Regions from separate parts of the Rahnella sp. PD4 genome, predicted to be linked through region 4. Evidence: predicted binding sites of a transcription regulator. Region 4 holds the regulator's gene; each other region holds the start of a gene.
The links. Region 4 encodes CRP, which controls carbon source genes, mostly activating them, when cyclic AMP is high. Its sites were predicted from a motif close to ATGTGANNNNNNTCACAT; they were not measured.
Positions count from the first base shown of each region.

Region 1: the regulator CRP is predicted to act here: its motif matches at 2,318-2,335, upstream of udp (uridine phosphorylase).
Region 2: the regulator CRP is predicted to act here: its motif matches at 3,583-3,600, upstream of ACOZIO_RS16365 (YjcB family protein).
Region 3: the regulator CRP is predicted to act here: its motif matches at 1,448-1,465, upstream of ACOZIO_RS06470 (DeoR family transcriptional regulator).

Region 1 covers NZ_JBLZQF010000012.1:18,721-24,279, forward strand. Annotated here, with positions in the region: gene rmuC (DNA recombination protein RmuC) at 1-586, opposite strand, end outside; gene ACOZIO_RS21970 (DedA family protein) at 744-1,271, opposite strand; gene udp (uridine phosphorylase) at 1,426-2,187, opposite strand; gene katE (catalase HPII) at 2,413-4,695, opposite strand; gene ACOZIO_RS21985 (dienelactone hydrolase family protein) at 4,869-5,559, shown strand, end outside.
Region 2 covers NZ_JBLZQF010000006.1:144,297-149,855, reverse strand. Annotated here, with positions in the region: gene pdeR (cyclic di-GMP phosphodiesterase) at 1-227, opposite strand, end outside; gene bglX (beta-glucosidase BglX) at 510-2,807, opposite strand; gene ACOZIO_RS16365 (YjcB family protein) at 3,188-3,472, opposite strand; gene malT (HTH-type transcriptional regulator MalT) at 3,725-5,559, opposite strand, start outside.
Region 3 covers NZ_JBLZQF010000002.1:387,536-393,094, reverse strand. Annotated here, with positions in the region: gene moeB (molybdopterin-synthase adenylyltransferase MoeB) at 1-2, opposite strand, end outside; gene moeA (molybdopterin molybdotransferase MoeA) at 5-1,246, opposite strand; gene ACOZIO_RS06470 (DeoR family transcriptional regulator) at 1,492-1,725, shown strand; gene tsgA (MFS transporter TsgA) at 1,793-2,989, opposite strand; gene xapA (xanthosine phosphorylase) at 2,999-3,832, opposite strand; gene ACOZIO_RS06455 (LysR family transcriptional regulator) at 3,991-4,911, shown strand; gene tsgA (MFS transporter TsgA) at 4,946-5,559, opposite strand, start outside.
Region 4 covers NZ_JBLZQF010000005.1:12,682-18,240, forward strand. Annotated here, with positions in the region: gene ACOZIO_RS14110 (LysE family translocator) at 1-522, opposite strand, end outside; gene ACOZIO_RS14115 (hydrolase) at 623-1,618, shown strand; gene ACOZIO_RS14120 (YheU family protein) at 1,615-1,860, shown strand; gene ACOZIO_RS14125 (phosphoribulokinase) at 2,012-2,881, shown strand; gene ACOZIO_RS14130 (OsmC family protein) at 2,885-3,292, opposite strand; gene crp (cAMP-activated global transcriptional regulator CRP) at 3,655-4,287, shown strand; gene ACOZIO_RS14140 (YccS/YhfK family putative transporter) at 4,349-5,559, shown strand, end outside.

The sequences.
Region 1 (5,559 bases), on a different contig from region 4:
CGAAGCTGTCCTGCACCTGGCGGCGGAAACCATCCAGTTGCTCACGCAACGGCAGCAGTAACTTATCGAGACTTTGCTTGTTCTGTTCATCGGCACGACGGCCATTTTGTTCGAAAATCCGGTTAGCCAGGTTTTCAAACTGGCTGCTCAGGCGCTGTTCGCTGTTAATCAGCAGACGCTGCTTTTCTTCAGCCGCCATGCGGGTTTCGTCCAGACGGGTCGAAACCTCACGCAACTCAGCTTCCTGCGCACTGTTGATTTCCCGCTGCGCACGCAGTTCCTGATTGAGTTGGTCACACTCGTTTTGCCAGTGGACAAGAAGTTGTAATTTTTCCTGGCTGGCCGCCTGCAGACTGTACAGTTTTCGCAGCTCAAGTTCAGCTTCACGCAGTTGCTGCTGGCCTGATTGCCGCTCGATTTTGTGCGTATCATTTTCCGTTTTAAGCTGTTCCAGCGATTGTTCCAGCAAACGGCGTTGCGTTTCATACTCCGTCTGTTGTTGCTGTTGGCGCAAACTGGCAATCAGCCATCCTAAGAGTAAGCCAATTAACCCTGCCCCCAGGGCAGTCAGAATGCTGATATCCACGTGATTTCCCTCTTCAAGTCTCTTGCGGCCAAGGTAATGTCAGGCTGTATGGATGTCCAGTCTATTTTCTGTTGCATTGAACCTTTGCGAGACGTCTTCCAAAAAGGAATTTCTCTGTATTTGCCCCCTTGCGACGGGCAACGACAGAGGGCAGGATTTAAAACCAGCGGCTCAGCCACTGAATGCCAAACGCACCGGGTGCCAGAATGCCGAAAGCCCAGATAAGTGCCGAGGTCACATTCGCAATCTGGAAATACTTTTGCGGCATACCGCAGATGCCAGCAACCAGTGGCACAACGGCGCGAAGCGGGCCAAAAAAGCGGCCGATAAAGGCCCCCGGCATGCCCCATTTTTCAAAGAAAGCATGCCCCCGAACCAACATTTGCGGATGACGGGAGAAAGGCCAGAAATTGCCAACACGATCCTGATAACGGGCACCAATCCAGTAAGAAAGCCAGTCGCCCAGGAAAGCCCCCGCAGCGGCGGCTGCCCAGATGGGCCAGAACGGTATGCCGGTTTCGCCAATCAGCGCACCGAGCCCCAACAAGATAAACGTTGCCGGAAGCAGCAGGGAAAGGAATGCCAGCGATTCACCAAAGGCCAGAAAAAAAACGATCGGCGCAGCCCACACCTGATGGGCACGAATGAAGGTAGAGGTGTACTCAAGAAGGTCGTGAACAGTCAAAAATGCAGTTCCTTGTGTCAGAGATCCGGGAGGGAATACATCAATTATTCCAGATGGATTACTAACATGACCTTAACAGATCTGCTTAACAGAGCAAAAAAACGGGCCGTCAGAGGCCCGTTGATAAGATGTGGTTGTTTTAGTTTTATAGGGACTAAAGCAGTCTGCGGGCCGCTTCGACAACAATCTTCACCGCATGGCTTTCGGTCTTTTTCATGGTTTCCGCATTAGGGATTTCCTGCTGCGTGCGGTTCACGATAACACCGGCAACCATCCCGGCGCGCAGACCCTGGCTTGCACACATGGTCAGCAGAGTCGCGGATTCCATTTCGTAGTTCATGACGCCCATTTCCTGCCATTCTTTCATCGATTCTTTGAAGCGACGGACAACACGGCCGGAGTAAGTGTCATAACGTTCCTGACCCGGATAGAACGTGTCAGAAGATGCAGTAACGCCAATGTGTGTCGCGGCTCCCACGGCTTCTGCCGCCGCAACCAGCGCGGTAGTGCAGGCAAAATCGGCTACCGCAGGGAATTCCATCGGCGCAAAGTGCAGGCTCGCGCCATCAAGACGAACGGCAGCGGTCGTGACCAGCACGTCACCGACATTGATATGTGGTTGGATCGCACCCGTTGTGCCGACACGCAGGAAAGTACGGATCCCCAGCTGCGCCAGTTCTTCCACTGCGATGGAGGTAGAAGGCCCGCCGATACCGGTTGAGCAAACAATCACAGATTTGCCATCAAGCTCAGCACGCCATGAGGTAAATTCGCGGTGGGAGGCCAGACGAACCGGGTTCTCCATCAGTTTGGCAATTTTTTCTACGCGCTCAGGATCGCCGGGAACAATCGCCAGCGTCGCGCCGTTTAAATCTTTTTTGGCCAGGCCAAGATGGAAAACTTCGGGCTGAGACATAACAAACTCCTCTGTGTGTAAGGTCATTTATTGGCAGGAGGAACACCCGGCAACTGTACTCAACATTGTGACGTTATTTCGTGACGGTCGTCACTATGATGTAACAACTTGAATTGCGCATACATTTATTTTGTGACTCTCATCGCAAAATAAAGGTGCATTTCACGGAAACCTGAACAGGCAATCTCCGTTACCGGAGGTTGCCTGCTTTTCAGCTACAGCAAATCAGGCAGGCACAGCCTCTGCCAACGCACTGCGTGACCAGATCCGGTGTTTGAGCATTTCTTTCAGGAACGTTTTCAGTAATGCTCCCTCCGCTTTTTCACCTTCGACAATGCCCTCTTCCGGCACGTCATCCGTCAACCCCAGCAGTGATTTGAAGCGGCGTGCATCGCCACTTAGGCCTACGACTTTCAGATGCTTGTAGGCCTCGAGCACGTAATGCCGCGCATCGCCGTTCATGAGCAGTGCATCGATATGTCCGTGCGGAACAATCACCGCATCCACGGTGATGGAAGGCGCCCCGGCAAAGGTTGCATCAACCGGCAACGTGGAGCCATCATCGGCAGTTACATTTCCTAAATGACTGGCCAGCAGTTTAGGATGGACGCCTGCGACCTGAAGCGCCTGCAACGTTTCCAGAACATCTGCCGCTTTCACGCCCTCCCCCAATAATATTGCCACCTGACGTCCTTTGAGCGTGCCTTTACCGCTGGCATACAAACTCAGCGACGGATCATTTTTCAGGCCATTCACCGGCTTCGGCGGTTTGATATTCAGAGTATCTGCGGAAAGGGTAATACCCAGATTCTTCGCCACTTTTTGCGCCAGCGTCTGATCAACATGCGCCAACAGATCCACCACCCGCTCGCGGATATAAGGCCGCGCCACTTTCGATAATTCAAATGAGAAGGCCCCGATAATATGATCCTGCTCCGCCGCTGTCTGGCTCAGCCAGAACAGGCGCGGATGGGCATAATATTCGGCAAATGACGGGCTGCGCTGACGAATTTTTTCTGCACCAATACGCTCAGGATAACTTTCAAAGCCGCCGCCGGATGCTGCCGGAGGCGTTTCCCTTGGCCAGTTATTGTTGATGGAATTCGGCTCGTAGTTTGCCGGATTGGTATCAATATCCTGGCGGTGCATACCGTCACGCTGGAAGTTATGGAAAGGACATGTCGGCCGGTTGATCGGAATTTCATGGAAATTTGGCCCGCCAAGACGGCTGATTTGCGTATCGGTGTAAGAGAACAAACGCCCCTGTAACAACGGATCATTGGTAAAATCTATGCCCGGCACAATATGTCCGGGATGGAACGCGGCTTGCTCGGTTTCAGCAAAGAAATTATCGGGGTTACGGTTAAGCACCATTTTGCCGATCAGTTCTACGGGCACCAGTTTTTCGGGAATGAGTTTAGTCGGGTCGAGCAAGTCGAAATCAAATTTGAACTCGTCTTCTTCCGGGATCAACTGAACCCCCAGTTCGTATTCCGGATAATCTCCGGCTTCGATGGCTTCCCACAAATCACGGCGGTGAAAATCCGCGTCTTTCCCCGCCAGTTTCTGTGCTTCATCCCATAACAGAGACGCTTTTCCGGCCACCGGTTTCCAGTGGAAACGGACAAAAGTGGCTTTCCCTTCGGCATTCACAAAGCGGAACGTATGAATGCCGAAACCTTCCATCGTGCGGTAACTGCGCGGAATGCCGCGGTCAGACATCGCCCAGAAAACGTTATGCAACGTTTCCGGTTGCAGAGAAACGTAATCCCAGAAGGAATCATGCGCACTCGCGCCTTGCGGGATTTCATTATGCGGTTCAGGTTTGACCGCGTGGACAAAGTCAGGGAATTTATGTGCATCCTGAATAAAGAACACCGGCGTATTGTTACCCACCAGATCGTAAATCCCTTCATCCGTATAAAATTTGGTCGCCCAGCCGCGGATATCACGTACGGTATCTGCCGAGCCGCGGGACCCCTGAACAGTAGAAAATCGTACAAAAACCGGGGTTTTCTTTTCGGGGTCTGAAAGGAAACTGGCTTTGGTGACATCTTTCATATTGCGGTATGGCTGAAAATAACCGTGCGCTGCCGCACCGCGCGCATGAACGATACGTTCCGGGATGCGCTCATGGTCAAAGTGAGTGATTTTTTCGCGCAGGATGAAATCTTCAAGCAGTGTCGGACCGCGGCTTCCGGCTTTCAGCGAATTCTGGTCATCGGCAATTTTGGTGCCCTGATTGGTGGTCAGCGGCTGTTTTTCTCCATTTTTGCGGTGGTGTTCTAATGCATCAAGTTTGGTATTGCTATTTTTCGGACTCCTGGCGCTACCGGAAGCTGTCGGTTCTTTTCCTGGCGGTGTAGGTTGTGCTGAAGGCTGATAAGCACGATCCGCGGGGGCAAGATCCCCCAGGCCTGGCTGCGAAGACTCAATGCCCGTGGCGGGGGCGCGGCTTACCGGTTTTAACTCACTTTTCTTGGTGACTTTAGAGGGTGATTTGGACATTGAACATAGCTCCTCGGCAAAAGTTTCGGGTGTTCTGTGAATCTTCCGTGATGACTTTCCTGATTAACTTTTAACTATAGAACATCTCTTGCGCCTTGCTGTTCATGCTTTCCGGCTATAGTTTTAATCCATAGCCACAGATTTCCGTATGGACACTTGCCTGGAGACACCCGATGAAAAAAGAAGAATTGCTTACCCTGAAACAGGCTCCGACCAGCTTTGCTCCTGCCGTCACGCCCGTCGCCAGCACCACCATACATACCGACACCGACGGGCTGCACGCAGGCCAGACCACCATTCCCTCACAGGGCGAAGATATGCCCGCCTATCTCGCCCGTCCTGAACACTTCACCGGTAAATTACCGATCGTGCTGGTCGTGCAGGAGATTTTTGGTGTACATGAACACATTCAGGATATCTGCCGCCGGCTGGCGAAGCAGGGGTATATGGCCATCGCGCCGGAGTTATATTTCCGTCAGGGTGACCCGCGTGATTACACCGAAATCAGTGAGCTGTTTGCCAAACTGGTCAGCAAAGTGCCGGACCAGCAAGTGCTTTCCGATCTCGATCATACTGCACACTGGGCATCACAGCATGGCGGGGATATTTCAAAATTAGGTATCACCGGTTTCTGCTGGGGCGGGCGCATCACCTGGCTGTATGCGGCGCACAATCCGCAACTGAAAGCGGGCGTAGCCTGGTACGGTAAACTGGTCGGTGATAAAACGCTAACCAGCCCGTTCCAACCGGTTGACCGCGCAGCGGCACTGGATGCACCGGTGCTGGGTTTGTATGGCGGGGAAGATTCGAGCATTCCTCTGGATACCATTGAAACCATGCGACAGGCCATTCGCGCAGCCAATG
Region 2 (5,559 bases), on a different contig from region 4:
AGACATACAGGTGATCCGAACAGGGTGATATCCAGCGTAAAACTTGAGGTGATTCCGGTCAGTTGCCTTATTTTCCCGGCCTGCCATTGTGTCAGGGGGATAGTAATATTGACGACGCCTTTCTCTGCAGATAACTCAAGGGCATTGCTGTCTGAACCCAGTCGCCAATAAGGGCGTGGTGTACCAAAATGCAGGTACAGAAGGGAAGCATCTTGAGAGTCGGCCATGAATGTTTCTCCGCAAAGAACGCTATACGCCGCCAGTGTGGCGACAGGCGACAGTCAGCACAGACGGAGCTTACTCTGTTCAGCTCACCCGCAACACGCCATAAAAAACGGATAGGCGCGGAATGGCGTAACACATTGAATTAAAGGTTAGCAACTGTCGGTTATATATCCAGTAACCGGACAGATATTACTGCTCAGAACAGGCGGCCTCCGTTGCCGGACTACCGCCTGAAAGAGGAAGCTTTGCGATTGTGTTCCGGGCCCGGTTACAGGCCCGGAAAGTTATTTCAGCAGGAAACTGGTTTTTTCCACATCCTGCGAATCTAACCCCACAAATACATTGAATTTTCCTGGCTCTGAAGCCCATTTCAACTTGTCGTTGTAGAAACGTAAATCTTTTTCGTTGATCGCAAATGTAACGGTTTTTTCTTCACCCGGCTGCAGGTTGATTTTCTCAAAGTTTTTCAACTCCTTAACCGGACGGCTGATCGACGCCGTCACATCCTGCAGGTACATCTGAACGATAGTGGCACCACTGACTTTACCGGTGTTTTTCACCGTCACGCTGGCCGTCAGCGGGTGGCTGGCATCCATCGTGGTGGACGACAAACTCACGTCAGACACACTGAAACGGGTGTAGCTCAGACCATAACCGAACGGGAACAGCGGGCCGTTGGTGATATCAAAATAACGGGTGGTGTATTTATCCGGATGTTGCGGATTAAACGGACGGCCGGTATTGAGCACGCTGTTATACAAAGGAATTTGCCCGACAGAGCGCGGGAAGGTCATCGGCAGTTTGCCTGACGGATTGTAATCACCAAACAGAACGTCGGCAATCGCATGTCCCCCTTCGGTGCCGCTGAACCAGGTTTCCAGCATAGCGTCAGAAATTTCGTTTTCCCACGTCAGGGTCAGAGGGCGGCCATTCATTAACACGATAACCAGCGGCTTACCGGTGGCTTTCAATGCCTTGAGCAGGTCCCGCTGGCTTTGAGGAATGTTGATATCTGAACGACTGGACGCTTCGTGTGCCATGCCTTGTGCTTCACCGACGACGGCGACCACAACGTCAGCTTTTTCGGCCGTTTTCACCGCTTCGTCAATCATATCCTGCGGTTTGCGCGGATCGTTGATTACCTGTTTCTCGTAAGAGTTCAGAAAATCGACCATAGCCTGATCGTTAGTGACGTTGGCTCCCCGGGCATACAGGATGGTGCCTTTATCGCCGAGTACATCTTTCATGCCTTGCAATACCGTCACAGCCTGCGCCGCTTTACCGGCTGCAGACCAGCTGCCCATTACGTCACGTTTGCTGTCAGCCAGGGCGCCAACGACGGCAATCGTGCCTTTTTTCTGTAACGGCAACGTTTGATTGTTATTTTTCAGCAGTACCAGCGACGTTCGCGCCACTTCGCGTGCCTCCTGGCGATGCAGACGGCTCTCGGCATTGGTGTCCGCCGGGTCGCTCGACTGCGGGCCTAAATGACGATATTCATCGACAAACAGCCCCATATCCCATTTTGCGGCCAGAACATCGCGAACGGCGCGATCAATATCTTTTTGGCTGACCAGACCGTCGGCAAGTAAGCCTTTCAGGTATTTACCGTACATATTGTCGGCCATGTCCATATCGACACCGGCTTTCAGCGCCATCGCGGCAGCCTGACGATCATCTTCGGCCACGCCGTGTTTGACCAGCCCGCCAATAGCCCCGTGATCACTGACGGTCAGGCCCCTGAACTGCCAGTCGTCGCGCAGAATATCTTTCAGTAACCAGGTATTCGAGGTGGCGGGAATGCCGTTAACGCTGTTGAGCGCCACCATTACACCGCCGGCACCGGCATCCACTGCCGCTTTATACGGCGGCATGTAATCATTGAACATGCGGGTCAGGCTCATATCGACGGTGTTGTATTCACGACCGCCTTCGACAGCACCGTACAACGCATAGTGCTTGACGTTTGCCATGACGGCATCAGGAGCAGACGGATCTTTGCCCTGATAACCGGTAACCATTTCATGCGCGAGGCGCGAGGTCAGATAGGTATCTTCGCCGAAACCTTCTGAGACACGCCCCCAGCGCGGATCACGGGTAATATCGACCATCGGTGAGAACGTCATGTTCAGGCCATCGGCTGCCGTTTCCAGTGCCGAAATGCGTGCGCTGGTGGCAACTGCCTGCATGTCCCAACTCGCCGCCAGACCGAGGCTGATAGGAAAAATGGTGCGCTGACCATGCACCACATCATAGGCATAAAACGGTGGGATTTTCAGGCGGCTGTACTGCACCTGATCCTGCATACGGCGAATATCAGGTTTCGTTACAGTATTAAACACGCCACCGACTTTACCGGCGCGGATGTCAGCCATAATCGCTTCTTTTTGGTACTCAGGCCCCACAGTGACCAGATTCAGCTGACCGATTTTTTCATCAAGGGTCATTTTTTTCATCAGGTCAGCAATGAACGCGTTGCGTTCTTTCACCTGATCCTGAGGTATGCCCGTTGTTTCAACGGCGAGAGAAGAAGCAGAACTTACCAGTAACACTAACGCGCCAAGCATGTGATGCGTATTCATCGGAATTCCTTCAGCCATAAACAGGGGAGCTAAATCAGAGAAAATTCAGCAGCCTGAAGCAAACAAAGCAATGATCATTCTAAGAAAAGTATAGAGTGAGAATCTAATACGTCCGTTCAACTATTAGCAATGAATAGTTTAGACGCCAACACAATATCTTTTTACCTTTCGGGACATCCCGCAATTTACAGGTAATCAGAATGATAGATACAAAAAGACCTTTGATGCATCACGCAAATTTTTATATTTAGGATTACATGACATCTGGCTGAACAAATAAGCATCAAAAGTCTGGCGGGGGAAGCGCGTGGATAATACAAAAGGGCAGCACATACGGCTCTGCCCTTTAATATTCAGGAATATCCGCTAAGGACATCAGACTAATAGTAGTAAGACATATCGGTCGGGGTTTTACTCATGACATCAAAGAAAACGTCTTTGGTGTTTGCCCAGAACTGCGCGATGGCAACGGCGTTGTAGCTCATGCCCATCAGGCTCATGACAAAAAAACAGGTCACGGTCAGACCGATACCGCTGCAAACGAATGCCATGGTATTGCGGCTGGACTGGCGACAAACAATATTAAGCTGGCTGGTGCAGAACATCAAAAAGGCGCTCAGCAATTCCCAGCGCATCATTAAAATCCCGGCAGTTAATGTACCCATCGATAAAATCCTTACTCACTACAGCCGCTTGCACGAAGCCAAAAAACAGCCGGAGGACTGCTACAACAGGCGGGCAATGGGCTTTACTGAAGAAATGGTGAATTACAATTATGTGACGACGGTCACATTATATCACCGGATTTTATTTTTGAGTAAAAAATGTGCGCTAATGAAAAATAGGCATAACACATCAACTTATTTTGATGATGTGTTATGAAAGCGGCTAAATCGCGATGTCTGCCGACGGGATAATTACGCGCCGTAGCCCATGACTTGTAACAGATGCTGAGCCTGCTGTACCGCTTCCTGCCGGTGTGCGACGCCCAGTTTCTGGTAGAGATTACGGATATGCGTTTTGATCGTCGTCGAGGCTACATCCAGCTCACCGGCAATCTGGTCATTACTGTAGCCGGAGTAAATCAGCCCCAGAACCTGCCATTCGCGCTGAGTCAGCGGGCTGGTGCGGATAAGTTCCGGCACCTGCGGATGGGTCAGTAGTTTGTTCACAAAGCCTTCGTCGAAATGGGCAAACTTATGGCGGTGATGCTGGTTAATTTCGCGCAAAATCTGTTGGGCGCGACGCTGTTCCAGCTCCGGCAACAGATTAAGCTGGATCAGCTGGCGCAGTTGTTGCGCCATCATTTCCCCTTCAATGACGAAATGGCTGATAAAACCGGTGCGGTTCGCCAGTGACAGCGCTTCGATCAATACCTTTTGGGCGTCACTTCTGCGCCCGGTTTGCCAGTAAAGTAAGTTACTCAGCAGTAAATTGCGGTTGAGATCGCTGGTCAGGCGCAGCTGCCGGGCATTCAGATTCAGTTCATCCAGCACCACTTCTGCTTCATCAAACTTTTCCAGCAAAATTTGTACACGGGCGATGTTGCGCCACTGACCTTGCTGAAAATGGTTATCCGCCATATCCGGTTTACGCGCCTGTTGCAGCCACTGACGTGCCGCGTTTTTATCGCCAATCATCTGCCAGTAAATCACACGTGGCTTATCGGTATTGGTCAGCCAGTCGATGTGATACTGACCCGTTTTCAGCAACGCTTCACAGCGCTGCAAATGGTGATGGGCATTGTCGAGCTGGCCGCGTGCCAGCGAACATTTCGCCAGCATCGCCAGACATTGCAACTGCTGCTGTGGCTGGAAGTTGGTCAGCACATTAAGCCCTTCACGCGCGGCTTCTTCCGCATCATCGAGCCGCGACCACGACCACAAAAGTTGTGAACGTAAACGCAGTAAAAATTCGTGCATCGGCAATTGTTCCAGATGCTGTTCGCGTACCAGTTCAAAAGCGCGATCCTGCATCTCAAACGCGGCCTGCAAAAAACCCTGAGCAATCAGGATCTCACTCTGTTGCAGCAGCGCCCATAAAGCGTAGTGATAGGCTTCGTAACGGCGTGCGATTTGTTCGGTCTGTTGCATCAGCGGCAGTGCGCGGGTGAGATCCCCTTTGCAGTGCTGGATTTCACCGGTGACGGATGTCGCCACAATGCGGCTGTAATAGCTTTCATAAGGCAGATAACGCAGGGCCTCAGCGGCCAGTTTTTCCGCTTCATCCTGTCGTCCGTCGTTGATGGCCACCTGTGCACGCAGCGCATCAAACTCGGCTGCCTGCGCCTGTTCCATCACAATATTACGCTGTTTCATTTCGTTTTCAGCGCGAGCCAGCAGCACGTCGACTTCAGCATAACGGTGCTGGCTTTGTGCCAGCCATGCCTGTAACAGCACCAGCTTAGGATTCTGAATCAGCCGGTCGTAAGGCAGGGCGGCCAGACATTCTTCCAGCAACGCCAGTTCGCTTTGATTAAACAGCGCCCAGGCGTGTTGCAGCAGAATATCGCGCAGCAGATGAGTGTCTTCGGCACCCAGCGCATGATGAATCGCTTCGGCAGGGAAACCTTGTGCCAGCCAGCCTTCGGCGGCAGCGCGATGAATAGCGGGCAGCTCAGACGCCAGTTCCCACTGACAGCGCTGCCGCAGGAAGGTGGCAAACAGCGGGTGGAAGTTAAACCATTCGCCGCTGTCATCCATGCGATTAATGAATAACCCCTGGCGCTCCAGCTCCTCCAGACGTTGCTGAC
Region 3 (5,559 bases), on a different contig from region 4:
ATGTTCAGCTCCGCAGCAGGGCGTTAAACGGTTCGATTTCAACGGATTCGCCCGCTGCTACGTTGCCGCGCCCGCGTTCAAGCACGATAAAACAGTTGGCCTGACTGAATGAACTGAATACATGCGACCCCTGATGGCCGGTGGTAAGTACTTCCAGTTGCCCCCCGGCGCTGGTGCTGAATATACCGCGCTGAAAATCGAGACGTCCGGGAGATTTTTTCAGTGGCGTCACCGCTATTGCCTTCAGCCGTGGCGGGAACTTCCAGGCCGTATGGCCGGATAACTGCGCAATAAAGGGCTGAACCAGTTGATAAAACGTCAGTGCGGCCGACACCGGATTCCCCGGCAAACCGCAGAACCAGCTGTTTTTCAGTTTGCCGAAAGCAAAAGGTTTGCCCGGTTTCATGGCAAGTTTCCAGAAACCAATTTCACCCAGTTCATCCAGAATTTGCCTGGTGTAATCGGCTTCACCGACCGACACGCCGCCGCTGGAAATCACCAGATCCGCAAAAGCATTGGCTTCTTCAAAAGCTTTACGCAGCGCCTGCGGATTGTCGCGAATAATACCTAAATCCAGCACGGTGCAGCCCAGTTTTTCCAGCATCAGGCGTACAGCGAAACGGTTGGTATCGTAAATCTGCCCCTCCTGCAAAGGCGTCCCCACCGGCTGCAGTTCATCGCCAGTCGAAAATACGGCGACTTTCAGCGGCTTCCAGACATTCACATCGGTGACGCCCAGAGAAGCCAGCAGTGGCAATTCTGCCGCACCCAGCCGGACACCGGCAGGCAGCACGCTGTCGCCCCGTTTTATGTCATCACCGGTCAGACGGATATTCTGGCCCCGGGTGATTTCAGCCGTGAAACGTACACCGGCATCCGAAACGTCGGTCTGCTCCTGCATGATCACGGCGTCAGCGCCCGCAGGCACCGGCGCACCGGTCATGATACGGATACAACTTCCGGCTGGCCATTCGCCATGAAAAGGCGCACCCGCAAAGGCTTTGCCCGCGACCGGGAAAACCGCACCATCCTGTAAATCTGCGCAGCGCACGGCATAGCCGTCCATGGCTGAGTTATCAAAAGGTGGGACGAAAACCGGCGAAAGCACCGGGGTGGCGGTAATGCGGCCAGCCGCGCCGGCGAGCGGGAGGGATTCGGCATCCTGAATTATTTTAGGCGATACACAGGCACGCATTTTATCCAGCGCTTCGTCGAGCGAGATCAGACCGGCAGTATTGAATTCCATGAAAAATCCTCAGTAATTCGTCCCGGTTGTGCAGATAATTTCACCAGAGCCGGGCGGGGAAATGAAGCATACGCACAGTATGACAGAGAAACGCAGCGAACCAAAAATCGCTAAGGGCGTAAAAATTCGACGGAGATTCCTGAATAATTGAGATCGATCCCAAAATTAACAATGTAACGCGGGTATGATAGTTACCGTTATTTGTGATTTAAGTCACACAACTGTCATATAAACAGGAATAACCGGTGCTTAAAAAAAATCGCCATCAGGCCATCCTTCAGTTGGTTGAACAACATGAAGTACTACAGGTAAGCGAACTGGCACAATCGCTGGATGTAAGTCTCGAAACGATCAGACGCGATCTGAGTGAAATGCAGGACAAAGGATTGATTTTACGTCGCCACGGACGCGCGCGTCGTCTGGCCGCTCAGCCTGAAACATCCTGGCTAAACAGTTTGCAACGTTGCCCGCAGCTATAAACGCAGCAACGAAGAGGGAAAAGGAAGGCTTTTAAGCCTTCCTTTTTTTATATGCACGATACCGCGTTCAGCGTGCAGGCTGTTGTTCCAGGGCTTCCGCTTTGCTGTTTACTGCGGCGAAAATCAGCGCCAGCAGCAGGAAAACGTAAGCCACAGTCGCGCTATTGAGCGCCCAGAACAGACCGTACCGGCTGTATACCAGCGACGAGAGTGTGGAAAAAATTAGCGTGCCAAGGGTGCCGAGGGTAAGCAAGGCAGAGGTCAGCGTCGGCGGAGAATTACTGACTTGCAAGCTGCCATAACTCATGATGCCCGAGAACAGCCCCGAATTGCAGAAACCGAACAAACCGGCACAAACAAGGATCAACATCGGGTCCGCGCTGTTAGCGGCAACCGCCAGGCACATCAGTCCGACAAACGCGGAAAGCAGCAGATAAGTGCGCAGCTTAACGAAGCGGACAGTGAACTGATTCACAAACAGGCCGATGGATTTCACCGTCCAGTACGTCGTGATATAAAATGCGGCCCGATCCGCCGCCATGCCGAAATGCGATTTCAGCCAGCTCGGCAGCCACATGGTAAAAATCGGCTCGGCCAGCAGGAAGGCAAACAGTGCAAAACACAGCACCCAGACCGACATCCCCCAGCGCGTCACCTCAGTTTCAGTTGCCATCGTGGTTTGTGCGGCCTGCGGAATCGACGGGAAGGTCTGCCCGACGCACAGCACAATCATCGCCAGACTCAGCACCGCCATTACGCCATACATCGCCAGCCAGCTTGCGCCATGCTGGAACAGATAGCCCAGCAGCAGCGACAGCACCACGCCCGCCAGAGCGAAAAAGAAATCGGTGAGGATTAAATTCGCCGAGCGTTTTTTCGGATCTTCATTAATACGTACCACCAGATAACTGCCGATGGACATCATGATCCCCGACGACGCGCCAATCAGGAACACGCCGATACCAAACATCGTGATGGTGGGCATCAGGAAAAGCGCAATGCAGGCCAGCACGGAAACGGCTGAACCGGTGATCAGCTGTTTGCCCGGATTGAATTTACGCATCAGCACGCCGCTGACCATGATCGGCAGGAACAGACCGATATTCATCAGCGTAAACATCTGGCCGATAAATCCCGGATCTTTGCCAAAGGCCTGCGAAACGGGGCCGATAACAATCCCGAGTGTGGAGACCAGCGCGCCGGTAAAGAAATAGCTTAGCCAGGAAATCATATTGATCCGCTGGCGGTTGAATGCCTGTTCCATAGCCGCTCCTTATTTTACGCTGGCTGAAAGATGGGCGAAAAAGGCGCGGATCAGTCGCGTGAAATCTCCGACGGCCAGCCTGGCGCAACGTAAGGTTTGTTCGTGGGAAAGCGGTGTATCAGAAAGCCCTTCGGCGAAATTGGTCATGGCGGAAATCGCCAGCACCTTCAGCCCGCAGTGACGGGCAGAAATCACTTCCGGCACGATGGACATGCCCACTACGTCGCACCCTAAAATTTGCATCATGCGGATTTCCGCCGGGGTTTCGAAATTCGGGCCGGTATAGGCCGCGAATACGCCTTCTGCGACCTCAATGTTCAGCCCTGCGGCAACGGTGTGAAGTTGTGCGCGGAGATCTTTGTCGTAGGCATTGGCGAGACTGAAAAAGCGCGGACCAAAACGCTCGTCATTCGGGCCTGTCAGCGGCGATTCGGGCATGAAACTGACATGGTCGGTCAGCGCAACTAACCGACCCGGCGCGACGCTTTTACGCATCGACCCGGCGGCGTTGGTGGCCAGCATAAATTCGCAGCCGAGCAGTTTAAAAGTGCGCACCGCACAGGTCATCACTGACATACCGTGCCCTTCGTAGAGATGGCCGCGACCCTTCATGCACATCACCGGCACATTTTCCAGATAACCCAGTACCAGTTCACCGGCATGACCGGCGACACTGCTTTGCGGAAATCCCGGCAGTTCGTTGTAGGGAATGGTCACTGCGTCGCTCATGTCGTCGCACAACGTACCGAGGCCGGAGCCTAAAATCAGTGCGGCCTGCGGAATAAAATCAGGGGCGCGCTGGCGAATAATCGCGGCGCAGTCAAAAGCATGGTTATTGAGCATGATCACTTCTCTCATTTTTCACAGTAGGGGGAGGATGCGGGCAATGCTAGTGTGAGCAGCGTTTACGGTCTAATACCGTTCTTTATGCGGATTTATAGACAAAATCTATAAATGTAACTCATTAAATTTAAGAGAGAAATTATGTTGCGGAGTCCGGCATGACACGTCCGTTTACCGATTCGGTGTTTGATCTCGGCCAGATCAATCTCCGGTTATTGCACTATTTTCGCGTGGTGGCCGAAGAACTGAGTTTCAGTAAGGCGGCGGTACGGCTGAATATGTCGCAACCGCCGCTGAGCCTTCACATTAAAGAGCTGGAACATCTGCTGGGTACGCCGTTATTTCTGCGTACCACGCGATCTGTTTCGCTGACGCCGGCGGGCGCGGCGCTGATGCGTGAGGCCGGGCTGATGCTCGACGGTATCAACCGATCGTTACATCGGGTACGTAAAATCGGGCGCGGGGAGGTCGGGCATATTCAGCTGGGGACCGTCGGTACCGCAGTCTGGGGCCCGCTGATGCCTGCCCTTAACCGCTTTGGAAAAAATGCACCGGAAATAAGCTGGACGATGACCGAACTGACCCCGGTGCAGCAAATCGATGCCTTACAATTGCAGCGGATCGATATTGGCATCTGGCGTGAGGCTAAACTGACGCTGCCACAGGGGCTGAAAAGCCGGCTGATGGGACGGGAAAACGTCGCGCTGGCGATTTCAGAACACCACCGGCTGGCGACAAAAAACAGCGTGGTACTGAGTGAGCTGGCGCATGAGGATTTCATTGTGATGCCGATGAGTGCTTCAGGTCTTGGCAGTTATCTGTATTCGATGTGCCGGCAATACGGCTTCTTACCGCAGGTGAAACATCAGGTAAACGAACCGCAAACTGCGCTGGCACTGGTGGCCAACGGGAATGGCATTACACTTTTACCGGAAAGCTACGCGCGCATTCACTGGCCGGGCGTGCGTTTTTGTGCGCTCAGCGAACGGCTGCCTGCAGATTTGTATGCCATTTATCAGGCGGATTCGGTGACGCCGGCGGCAACACGTTTTCTGGATTCACTGGGCGAGGTGAATTGAGAAAGCAGGGCCGGAGCCCTGCTGCGGGGAGAGTTTAGTGCGCGGTGACTTCGTGGTTAATTTTCTCTGCCTTGCTCTTCAGGCTGGCAAGCACCACCATCAGCACCAGCAACGCGTAAGAAACGGTCGCAATATTCAGCGCCCAGAACAAGCCGTACTCGTTGTAGATGAAAGAAGAGAAGGACGCGAAAATCAGCGTGCCGACGGAGCTGGTGGTCAGCAGTGCGGATGTCAGCGTAGGTGGGGAGTTTTTCACCTGCAAGCTGCCGTAGCTCATCAGCCCGGAAAACAGACCGGAGTTACAGAAACCGAACAGACCCACAGCGAAGAGCACCAGTACCGGTGAATTGCTGGTGGTCAGCACCGCCAGGCTTGCCATACCGACAATCACGGAAACCAGCAGGAAAGTACGCAGTTTGACGAAACGCACGGTGAACTGATTCAGGAACAGGCCAATCGCTTTCACCATCCAGTAAGTGGTGATGTAAATCGCGGCACGGTCCGTTTCCATACTGAAATGCTCATGTAACCAGCTTGGCATCCACAGTGTGAAGACCAGTTCGGTAAAGACAAAAGCAAACAGTGCGATACACAGGAAGAATACCGCAATGCCCCACGGCTCTTTCGCCACGTTGTGCGTCGATTCGT
Region 4 (5,559 bases):
CAGCAGGCGACCAATCACCGTGCCGAAGCCAAGCCAGATGATGCCCGATACCAGGTTCACCAGGAACATCCCAAGGCTGATACCGGCAATCGAAGGATTATAGGCGGCGCCCGCCAGACTGAAGCTCGCGACCGCACCCAGTCCCATCAGCCAGGCTTTCGGATTAAGAAATTGCAGCAACCAGCCCTGATACAAACGGATCGGTTTTGGCGGCGGCGCACCGGTTTCCAGTTTTTCATAGGCAGACGTTGCAATCTTCCACGCCAGCCACAGCAGATACAGGCTACCGGCGATTTTGAGAAACAGGTGTAACGCAGGATAAATCGTGATGAGACCGCCGACACCAAAGGCCACCAGCAGCAAAATACTTTGCATACCAAGCATAATGCCGACCATCAGCCAAAGTGAACGGAAGAACCCAAAGTTAGCGCCAGACGTGGTGAGTAACATATTGTTCGGGCCGGGGGTAATGGCGGCGACCCATAAAAATCCAAGCATCGATAAAAATAAACCAGGTTCCATTTAATTTGGGTTCTCCGACCCGAAAGATGTGCGATAGCATTGAAGCTAACAGCGTGATATTGATCGCACAAGAGCCTCTTAAGAGAAATTTATTCATCTTATGGTTGAAACCTTTCGCCCCTTACGCGGGGCCAGTAATCCGCACATCCAGACGCTACTCCCGCGACTGATAAGACGGCATGCAACACTTAAACCTCACTGGCAAAGGCTGGATACGCCGGACGGCGATTTTCTGGATTTAGCCTGGAGTGAAGATCCGGCACAGGCGCGACATAAACCTCGCATGATCCTGTTTCACGGCCTGGAAGGCAGCTTTTACAGCCCGTATGCGCACGGCTTATTGCAGGCGTGGAAAGACAAAGGCTGGCTTGGTGTGGTCATGCATTTCCGCGGATGCGGCGGTGAACCTAATAAGCTGCTGCGTATTTATCATTCCGGTGAAACCGAAGATGCCCGCTTTTTCATTCACTGGCTCAATGAGACCTATGGCGAAGTCCCGACCGGCGCGGTAGGTGTGTCACTCGGCGGCAATATGTTGACGTGTTATCTCGGGCAGGAAGGCGAAAATTGTACGTTGAGCGCCGCCGTGGTGGTCTCCGCACCGCTGATGCTGGAACCTTGCGCTTACCGGCTGGAACGCGGTTCATCACGGATTTATCAGCACTATCTGCTCGGTCAGCTCAAAGGCAATGCCTCGCGTAAGCTGGCAAAATACCCTGGGACATTGCCCGTCACGCTGGCGCAACTGAAAGCCATGCGTCGTCTTCGTGAATTTGACGATGCTATTACCTCAAAAGCGCACGGATTTACCGACGCGCTGGATTATTACCGCCGGTGCAGCGGTCTGCCGTTACTGGCACAGGTCAGAACCCCCCTGCTGATTATCCACGCCAAAGACGATCCGTTTATGACACCCGACGTCATCCCGAAAGCAGAAGATTTACCGGATTGCGTGGAATATCAGTTAACGGAACATGGCGGACATGTCGGCTTTGTGTCCGGCAGCTTACGTAACCCCCAAATGTGGCTGGAACAACGCATTCCGGCCTGGATCGCCCCCTATTTAGAAAATAAGACTAAGGAAAAAACAGAGTGATTATTCCCTGGCAGGAACTGGATCCTGAACTGCTCACCAGCGTGGTGGAATCCTTCGTATTGCGCGAAGGCACCGATTACGGCGAGCAGGAAAGATCGCTGGAACAAAAAGTCGATGACGTGAAACGTCAGCTGAAAAGCGGTGATATTGTGCTGGTATGGTCAGAGTTGCATGAAACGCTGAATATTATGCCACGCGGTCAGTTCCGCGCCGGGCAGGAAGAAGTGCCGCAGGACGGGTAGAGCCGCTCGAAAGCAGGTTGTGACAACCTGTCACTTCGCGAATAAATATGGTAACAATAGGCTTAATTATGCGCAGCACGGCACTACATTTTCAACCACAGAAAAGACCGCGTCACGCCAGCCTGTATCCCCTTTCTGGAGAAAAGCATTTATGTCAGCCAAACATCCTGTTATTGCCGTTACCGGTTCGAGCGGTGCAGGCACCACGACCACCAGCGTGGCGTTTCGTAAAATATTTCAACAGCTTGGCTTACGCGCTGCGGAGCTGGAAGGCGACAGTTTTCACCATTTCACCCGTCCTGAAATGGATGCGGCGATCCGTAAGGCACGCGATCTCGGGCGCCACATCAGTTATTTCGGGCCGGAAGCCAATGACTTTGGTTTGCTGGAAAAAAGCTTTATCGAATATGGCAAAACCGGCACCGGCCGTTCACGTAAGTATTTGCATACTTATGACGAAGCGGTTCCCTATAATCAGGTGCCGGGCACGTTTACGCCATGGCAGGCGTTGCCGGAACCAACGGATATCTTATTCTATGAAGGCCTGCACGGCGGTGTAGTGACAGACAAAATTGATGTCGCCGCCCAGGTCGATTTGCTGGTCGGCGTTGTGCCTATCGTTAACCTGGAGTGGATCCAGAAACTGGTGCGCGATACCGGGGAGCGTGGCCATTCACGTGAAGCAGTGATGGATTCCGTCGTGCGTTCGATGGATGATTATATCAGCTACATTACGCCGCAGTTTTCCCGCACCCACATCAACTTCCAGCGTGTGCCGACTATCGACACCTCAAACCCGTTCGCAGCAAAAGCCATTCCGTCACTGGATGAAAGCTTTGTGGTGATCCATTTCCAGGGACTGGACGACATCGATTTCCCCTATCTGCTGGCAATGTTGCAGGGGTCATTTATCTCGCACATCAAAACGCTGGTGGTACCAGGTGGGAAAATGGGGCTGGCAATGGAGCTGATCATGGCGCCACTGGTGCAGCGCCTGATGGAAGGTAAGAAAATCGAGTAAACTTTATTCCGCTGCAATCACTTCAAAGCTGTGGGTGATGGTGGCCGCTTTACCCAACATCAGAGACACTGAACAGTATTTTTCGGCAGAAAGGCTGACCGCACGTTCAACAATCTTATCGGTCAGATCCTTACCGGTGACGATAAAATGCAGATTGATATGCGTGAACAGACGCGGCGCTTCTTCGCGGCGTTGTGAAGTCAGCTTCACTTCACAATCACGCACGTCATTACGGCCTTTCTGTAAAATAGATACCACGTCAATTGCACTGCAGCCGCCTGCGGACATCAGTAACATTTCCATCGGGCTTGGGGCTTTATCGCCCGCGTTACCATCCATTGAAATCTGATGACCCGACGCTGACTCACCTAAAAAGGTCAGCCCTTCAACCCATTTGACACGTGCGTGCATGAACTATTCTCCCGGTGAATAAACTTTTAGAAATCTGCTCTCAGAGTACCCTTTAGACCAAAATCTGGCAACGTAACCCGATCGCCATCATGCTGAAGCGAGACAACAGAAGACAGCATCTCAAACCTGTGCTACAAACAAAGCCGAAACATACTTTCCAGTAAATTGCGGTGACGGTTTTTGCGGTTTAAGAACAGAACCCACGGTGTTAACAGCAATAAACAGGCTGTTGCACTCCGACATCCGCTTGCAGCATTTCTGGGGAGTTATATGCTGAAAGGGCGCTTTGGATTTGAAGTGCCATACAGGGAACTCTGAGCCCTGTGATTTTGGGCAGCGATAACAACAGAGGATAATAGCTAATGGTTCTCGGCAAGCCACAAACAGACCCGACTCTTGAATGGTTCCTGTCTCACTGTCATATACATAAGTATCCTTCTAAAAGTACGCTGATTCACCAGGGTGAAAAAGCCGAAACGCTTTACTACATCGTGAAAGGGTCAGTTGCTGTCCTGATTAAAGATGAAGAAGGCAAGGAAATGATACTGTCCTACCTTAACCAAGGTGACTTCATCGGTGAGCTGGGACTCTTCGAAGAAGGTCAGGAACGTAGTGCCTGGGTACGTGCTAAAACTGCCTGTGAAGTGGCTGAAATTTCGTATAAAAAGTTCCGCCAGCTGATTCAGGTTAACCCGGATATTCTGATGCGTCTCTCCGCGCAGATGGCCAACCGTCTGCAAGTGACGTCAGAGAAAGTCGGCAACCTTGCCTTCCTCGACGTAACCGGTCGTATCGCTCAAACGTTGCTCAACCTGGCTAAACAGCCTGATGCAATGACCCATCCGGACGGGATGCAAATCAAGATTACCCGTCAGGAAATTGGCCAAATCGTCGGTTGTTCACGTGAAACAGTCGGACGAATCCTCAAAATGCTGGAAGATCAGAGCCTGATCTCCGCACACGGGAAAACGATTGTCGTTTACGGCACACGTTAATCCCTCGAAAATTGGCGCGGCAGAATACTGTCGCGCCTTTTTTATGGGCTAAGCTTTACCCATGACGTTATGGCGAAAACTGTTTTACCATCCTGAAGTGAATTACGCGCTGCGCCAGACGCTGGTGTTGTGCCTGCCTGTTGGCATTTGCTGGCTGTTTGGCAACTTGCAAATGGGTCTGCTGTTTTCCCTCTGCCCGGCCTGCTGTAACATCGCCGGTCTGGATACCCCGCACAAACGCTTTTTCAAACGTCTGATCGTCGGCGGTTCACTGTTTGCCGTGAGCAGTATTCTGCTGCAACTGATGCTGGAAAACTGGCACGTTCCGCTGCCGCTGATCATGCTATCGCTGGCGTTATTGCTCGGCGTTACCGGTGAAATCAGCCCGTTACATGCGCGCCTGTTACCCGGCGCGCTGGTAGCCACTATTTTCACACTGAGTATGGTCGGCGTGCGCCCGATGTGGCAGGCACCGGTGCTGTTCGCAGCAGGCACAGCCTGGTACGGGGTGTTTAACTGGGTGTGGTTTCGTATTTCGCAAGAACAGCCTATGCGCGAAACGCTCAGCCAGCTTTATCTGCAACTCGCGGATTATTTCGAGGCCAAGTACAGTCTGCTGACGCAACATACCGATCCCGAGACGGCGTTGCCGCCATTACTTACCCGTCAGCAGCAGGTTATCGATCTGATTGCCCTGCTTTATCAGCAATTACACATGCTGCCACAACACGGACATCATCATCACCATAAGCGACTGTTTCAGCTTTTTCAGGTTGCTCTCGATTTGCAGGAGCACATTACCGTCAGCCTGCATCAGCCGGAGGAAGTACAGAAACTGGTTGAGGAAAGCCATGCAGAAGCGGTAATCCGCCGCAATGCGCAGGTGATTTCCACCCGTCTTCGGGTGATTGCCGGCGATATTCTTTATCACCGTTTATCTGAGCGCTTTACCATGGCCAATGAGCTGGCTGCGCTGGAGAAAATCGCCGCGCGTAATCCGGACAATCCGGTTGGCCAGTTTTGTTATTACCATTTCAGCCGCATTGCGCGCCTGCTGCGGACCCAGCGCCCGTTATACCGGCGCGATCTGATGAGCACCCAGCCACGGCTGCCCTCCTGGACTGCGCTAAAAAGCTATCTTTCTTTCAAATCCGTGGCCCTGCGTAATGCCGCGCGTCTGGGCATTATTTTAGCGATTGGCAGCAGCCTGGGGCTGTTCTTCAATTTGCCCAAACCGTACTGGATTTTGCTGACTATCATGCTGGTCAGCCA